Regions from separate parts of the Kribbella swartbergensis genome, predicted to be linked through region 1. Evidence: riboswitches for the same ligand, from Rfam matches in the RefSeq annotation. Region 1 holds a riboswitch; the other holds the start of a gene.

Region 1 (3,203 bases):
CTGGCAACGCGGTCGTCCCGAGCGAACCGTCGTACCGGACGCCGAAAGCGTCGCAGACCAGGCGCAGCGCGGTGGCGTCGGTCTTCTCGTCGCAGGAGATGCCGACGTGGTCGGCGTCGACGAGGCGGAGCCAGATCCCGTTCTGCCGGGCCGCGTCGACGACGTCGGCGGCGCGGCCCGGGACGCGGGCGAGCACGGTGTCGAAGAAGTTGTCGTGGACAACCTCGACGCCGCCTTCCCGCAGCGACCCGGCCAGCTTGCCGGCGTAGTCGTGGACGCGTTCGGCGATCGCCTTCAGGCCGTCCGGGCCGTGGTAGACGGCGTACATCGACGCGACCACGGCCAGCAGGACCTGCGCCGTACAGATGTTGGACGTCGCCTTCTCGCGGCGGATGTGCTGCTCACGGGTCTGCAGAGCCAGCCGGTACGCCGGGGAGCCGTCGGCGTCGACCGAGACGCCGACCAGGCGACCCGGCAACGACCGCTCCAGACCGGAGCGAACGGACATGAAGCCGGCGTGCGGACCGCCGTAGAACAGCGGTACGCCGAAACGCTGCGACGAGCCGATCACGATGTCGGCGCCGGCCTCACCCGGTGCCTCCAGCAGCGTCAGGGCGAGCAGGTCGGACGCGACCGCGACCAGGGTGTCGCGCTCGTGCGCGGCGGCGATCAACGGGGCGAGGTCGCGGACGACGCCGCCGGAGCCCGGGTACTGCACCAGGAAACCGAAGAAGTCGCCATCGGGCAGACCGTCGGTGGTGTCGGCGACCACGACCTCGATCCCGAGCGCCTCCGCCCTGGTCCGGACCACCGCGACGGTCTGGGCGAAGCAGTCCGCGTCCACCAGGAACCGGTCCGACTTGCTCTTCTTGTTGGAGCGGTGCGCCAGCGTCATCGCCTCGGCGGCCGCGGTGCCCTCGTCGAGCAGCGACGCGTTGGCGGTCGGCAGGCCGGTCAGGTCGGAGACCACGGTCTGGAAGTTCAGCAGCGCCTCGAGCCGGCCCTGGGAAATCTCCGGCTGGTACGGCGTGTAGGCCGTGTACCAGGCCGGGTTCTCGACCAGGCGGCGGACGATGACGGACGGGGTGAAGGTGCCGTAGTACCCCTGGCCGATCATCGAGGTGGCGACGTTGTTGCGGGCGGCGAGCTGGCGAAGCTCGTGCAGCGCGTCGACCTCGGAGGCGGGTTCGGGCAGCCGGAGCGCCTCGGCGGACCGGATCGACGCCGGGACCGCGGCGTCCACCAGCGCGTCCACGTCGTCGTACCCGAGAAGCTGGACCATCCGCGCGACCTCGTCCGGGCGCGGTCCGATGTGGCGGTCGGCGAAGGCGGCCGAGACTTGCGGGATTTCGTTCACTAGAGGCTCCAAGGCTGACAGTGCTGCCGGGGTCGCCTCCCCCTCTGTCACGTGGTGTGCGCTCCAGAGTCGCCTGTGGCATTCGGTCCATGGGCCTGAGAGGTTCCGGGGAGGAATTGCCCCTTCGGCGCCCGGGTCAACGGGTCTCTCCCGAATGCTGTGTACGGCAGTCCCGAGGCTACCAGGAATCCTCGAACAGTTCGGGCAGGAGGCTCCGGGCGACCGGCTGGGCGGCCTCGACCTGCTCCGGAGTGGCCGCCGTCATCGGCCAGCGAACCCGGGTGCCGACATCGGCCCAGTCACCGACGGCGGCCAGGAACTTGTCCAGCGCCGGGTTCGACAGCCCGGCCTTCTGCAGTGGTACGACGTGCTGCGCGAAGAACTCGCCGATCCGGCGTTCCACGTCCAGGTCGCGCGCATACCGGACCGAGCCGTTCGGCGAGAGCGCGGCCACGTTGGAGTAACTGCCGTGTGCACCGAGTAGCGACATACTCGCCAGGAAGTGGCCGGGCACGAAGATCGACAGGCCGGACTTCGTTGCCTCGTCGAACCAGGCTTTGTCCCCGCCGGCGGTCTTCAGGCCGATCAGGCTGGGCACCGACTCGGCGAGTCTGACCAGCAGGTCCGGACCGACCCGGGTCTTGGCGTGCGGCGGGTTGTACAGCACGAGTGGTACGTCGGCGGCGGTGTCGGCGACCCGGCGGAGGAAGTCGAGCGACTCCTGGTCGTTCAGCGGCAGCCAGTCGGGCAGTATCACCTGGACCGCACCCGGCTCGAGCTCGGCGGCCCGTCGTACCCGCTCCAACTGGAGCTGTGCCGACGGATGGCCGGCACCGATCTGGAACGGCTTGCCGGTGGCCGCGAGGATCTCGTTGACCCGATCGAACTCGGGCTCGGTCAGCGTCTGGAACTCCCCCGCGGTGCCGTGGGCGTACAGACCGTCGACCTCGGTCGCGGCGAGCGTGGCCGCCTGTGCTTCGAGCCGCGCGTAGTCGATGGAGTCGTCGGCGTCGAGGGGCAACAACAAAGTCGCCCACACACCGCGCAGTGTTTCGACGGTGAGTGGGCGCACAGTGTGAGCAGCGGGTCAGCCGGTCATGCGGGCGCGGCGGCGGGCGGCAAGCTCGTCGTTCGCGTGCTGGTCGGCGTCGTCGTGGCCGTCGGCGCGCTCCGTGGGCAGCTCGGACAGCGAACCCTCGACCTCGCGCCAGACACCGCCGAGGGCGATCCCGAACACGCCCTGGCCGCCGGCCAGCAGATCGATCACCTCGTCCGGCGAGGTGCACATGTAGACCGACGCGCCGTCGCTCATCAGGGTGATCTGGGTCAGGTCGTCGATACCGCGCTTGCTCAGGTGCGCGATCGCGGTCCGGATCTGCTGCAGCGAGATCCCGGCGTCCAGCAGCCGCTTGATCACCTTCAGCAGCAGGACGTCACGGAAACCGTACAGCCGCTGGGTGCCCGAACCGGTTGCCGGGCGCACCGACGGGGAGACCAGGCCGGTGCGTGCCCAGTAGTCGAGCTGACGGTAGGTGATCCCGGCCGCGGCGCATGCCGTCGGGCCGCGGAACCCGACGTCCTCCGGCATCGGCCGCAGGTCGTCGTCGAAGAGCAGACCCTGGACGCCCGCGGCAGCGGCCGCCTCGGCGTGTGCTTCGGACGTCGACTGCGCCGTCAGATCCGTGTCGCCGGTGCGTGTCACGCCTGAGCCTCCCTGGGTACCGACTGGAACGGGTCACATCCGTGGAGTGACAACACCCCACAACTCCTTCAAGGTAAGCCGCCGATCAGGGAGGGTCAACGATCACAGCCCTCGCCCGAGAGCGTGTCGCAACCCTGACCTCAA
Region 2 (3,203 bases), on a different contig from region 1:
CAACATGTCCGCCAACGCCGGCCACTGCGGTCCGTAGAGCGCCCGGAACACGGTGAAGCTCAACCAGTACGGCGTGATCGACAGGCCCGGTTTCTGCGGATCGGGCACCTCACCGCGATCCGCCCGGGCGAGCAGGTCCGCCCACAGCGCACGGATGTCGCGACCGTGCAGTGAGCAGTTCGGCGCCGCATCGCACCAGGTCACGAACTCGTCGAACGAGTCCTGCGCCGCGGCTGCCTGGGCGTCGAGGAACGACCGCGCTGACGGGGCACTGTGGTCGACCATGCTCTCCAGCACCATCGCGCGGACCCGGCTCGGATAGGTCTCGGCGTACTGCGCTCCGAGCAGCGTCCCGTACGAGCTGCCGTGGAACGAGATCGTCGACTCCCCGAGTGCGGCTCGGATCGCGTCCACGTCTCGCACGGTCTGCCAGGTGTCGAGGTGGTCGTAGACCGGGCCGGTGTTCTTCCGGCAGTCCTCGGCCAGCTCGCGGTTGTAGCGGACCGTGGCGTCGAAGCCGGCCTGGCTCTTCAGGATCGGTGACGGCTGCCTGGCCAGCAGTGCGGCCGAGCACTTCACCGGGTTGCTGCGGGCGATCCCGCGCGGGTCGAAGCTGACGACGTCGAACCGGTCCTTCAAGTTGTCACTGAACCGGCCCATCCCGGTCTTCACCCGGTCGACGCCGGAGTCACCCGGACCACCCGGACCCCACACCAGTACGCCGACGCGGTCGCCCGACTGCTTCGCCGTACGACGCGCGATGGCGAGACCGAAGGTGGGGCCGTCAGGGTTGCGCCAGTCGACCGGGACCTGCAGCGTCGCGCACTGCGAACCCTTGACCACCTCGGGCTTGTCCTTGCCCTCCGGCTTGCACTCGGACCACTCCCCCTGTCCTTTGGTTTCGGCCGCTGCTACCGGGAGCGTGGTGAGTCCGGCGGCCGCGACGCCCAGCGCCACACCGCCGGCGATGACGCGATGTCTGAACCTCATACGGAAGATCTCCTGTCTGGAAGCTTCCTCGATCCTCGGCAACCGCTTGCTCCACCACATCGGGGACGAGCCCCGGCCCGACCCCTGCCGGGCCTTGGGGGGCTTGTTAGGGTCGGTCGCTGATGACTGAGACGAGTGGCGGGAAGCACGCGGCGTGGTTCCGGTGGGTGGCGATCGCGGAAGCGGTGTCCTGGACCGGGTTGCTGATCGGCATGCTGTTCAAGTACGTGCTGTCCGACAACGAGATCGGGGTGAAGATCTTCGGCCCGATCCACGGCGGCATCTTCATCGTCTACGTGCTGACGGTGCTGGTCGTGCGCGGTCCGCTGCGCTGGTCCTGGCCGGTCACACTGGCCGCCCTCGCGGCGAGCATTCCGCCCCTGTTCACCTGGTTCTTCGAGATCTGGGCGACGCGGACCGGCCGGATTGACGACGGCCGGGCGACCGCCGTACCGTCACCGACGACAGCTAACTCAACAGCCGCATGAACCCGTGCGGGAGAGTCCCGGGCACGACCCGGGCGCCGTAGGAGCAACTCTCCCCAAGAATCTCTCAGGCACCTTCACCGTACGGGCGAGGCACCTCTGGAAGACCTCCGTCTGACAGAGCGGGGAGGACACCAAACGGTCAACGACGACCGGAAGGAACCTCCACACGATGGCGATCAGCGTCTTCGACCTGTTCAGTATCGGGATCGGCCCGTCGAGCTCCCACACGGTGGGACCGATGCGCGCCGCCCGCACCTTCGCACTCGGCCTCGCCGCCGACGGCCTGCTCGGGCGTACGGCGACCGTCCAGGCCCAGCTCTTCGGCTCCCTCGGCGCGACCGGGCACGGGCACGGCAGCAACAAGGCCGTTCTGCTCGGTCTCGAGGGCGAGGACCCCGAGACCGTCCTGACGCAGTCCGTCGACGCGCGGGTCGAGACGATCCGGGACCGCGGCCGGCTGTTGCTCGCCGGCACGCACGAGATCCGCTTCGACGAGAATACCGACCTGGTGATGCACCGGCGCAAGACGTTGCCATACCACCCCAACGGCATGACCTTCGCGGCCCGTGCGCCGGACGGCGACGTACTGCGGGAACGAACCTACTACTCGGTCGGCGGCGGCTTCGTGGTCAACGAGCAGGCGGCGGCCGGCGACCGGATCGTGCCGGACACGACCCCGCTGAAGTACCCGTTCACGACCGGCGCCGAACTGCTCGACCGGTGCCGCGAGTCACAGTTGTCGATCAGCGAGGTGATGCTCGCGAACGAACTGGCCTGGCGGACCGAGGACGAGATCCACGCCGGACTGCTGCGGATCTGGCAGGTCATGCAGGACTGTGTCCGCGAAGGCTGTGAGACCGAGGGGATCCTGCCCGGCGGTCTGAAGGTCCCGCGACGGGCGCACGCGCTGTACAAGAAGCTCTCGCAGGACCCGTGGTCGGTGGATCCGCTCAAGGTGATGGACTGGGTCAACCTGTTCGCGCTCGCGGTCAACGAGCAGAACGCGTCCGGCGGCCGGATCGTCACCGCGCCGACGAACGGTGCCGCCGGCATCGTTCCCGCCGTACTGCACTACTACCGGCGATTCGTGCCGGGGGCGACCGACGGGGGAGCGGTCCGGTTCCTGCTGACCGCCGGCGCGATCGGCGTGCTGTACAAGGAGAACGCGTCGATCTCCGGTGCCGAGGTCGGCTGTCAGGGCGAGGTCGGGTCGGCCTGCTCGATGGCTGCGGCCGGTCTGTGCGAGGTCCTCGGCGGTACGCCGGAACAGGTCGAGAACGCCGCCGAGATCGCGATGGAGCACAACCTCGGCCTGACCTGCGACCCGGTCGGCGGGCTGGTGCAGATCCCGTGTATCGAACGGAACGCGATGGCCTCGGTGAAGGCGATCAACGCGGCCCGGATGGCGATGCACGGCGACGGCGTGCACGTGGTCACCCTGGACAAGGTGATCAAGACGATGCGCGAGACCGGCGCGGACATGAAGATCAAGTACAAGGAGACGTCGCGCGGCGGCCTCGCCGTCAACGTCATCGAGTGCTGAACAGGCCCGGATCCTCGACGTGGGCGTTGTGTCCGAGTCCGGGGAGCACGACGACGTGATCGTGCAGGGCGCGTAGTTCCTCGTCGGTGTTCATCGCGTCCCGTTCGCCGCGGGCGAGGACGACCTCGGCCTTGCTCTCCGCGATGAGCCGTGGCATGTCGGGTACTCCGACGCCGAAGGTG

Evidence for each region. Region 1 has a riboswitch for glycine ahead of gcvP (aminomethyl-transferring glycine dehydrogenase). Riboswitches for the same ligand answer to the same signal wherever they lie in the genome.
Region 2: linked by a shared signal. The riboswitch ahead of ACYVOK_RS03620 (L-serine ammonia-lyase) and the one ahead of gcvP (aminomethyl-transferring glycine dehydrogenase) in region 1 are both predicted to bind glycine.

What each region holds. Positions count from the first base shown of each region.
Region 1 covers NZ_BAAGPM010000014.1:137,492-140,694, reverse strand. The annotation lists gene gcvP (aminomethyl-transferring glycine dehydrogenase) at 1-1,357, opposite strand, end outside; glycine riboswitch at 1,431-1,520, opposite strand; gene ACYVOK_RS07515 (dihydrodipicolinate synthase family protein) at 1,536-2,396, opposite strand; gene ACYVOK_RS07510 (MerR family transcriptional regulator) at 2,445-3,059, opposite strand.
Region 2 covers NZ_BAAGPM010000008.1:1,138-4,340, reverse strand. The annotation lists gene ACYVOK_RS03630 (alpha/beta hydrolase) at 1-990, opposite strand, end outside; gene ACYVOK_RS03625 (DUF3817 domain-containing protein) at 1,113-1,478, shown strand; glycine riboswitch at 1,476-1,568, shown strand; gene ACYVOK_RS03620 (L-serine ammonia-lyase) at 1,648-3,021, shown strand; gene ACYVOK_RS03615 (alpha/beta fold hydrolase) at 3,008-3,203, opposite strand, start outside.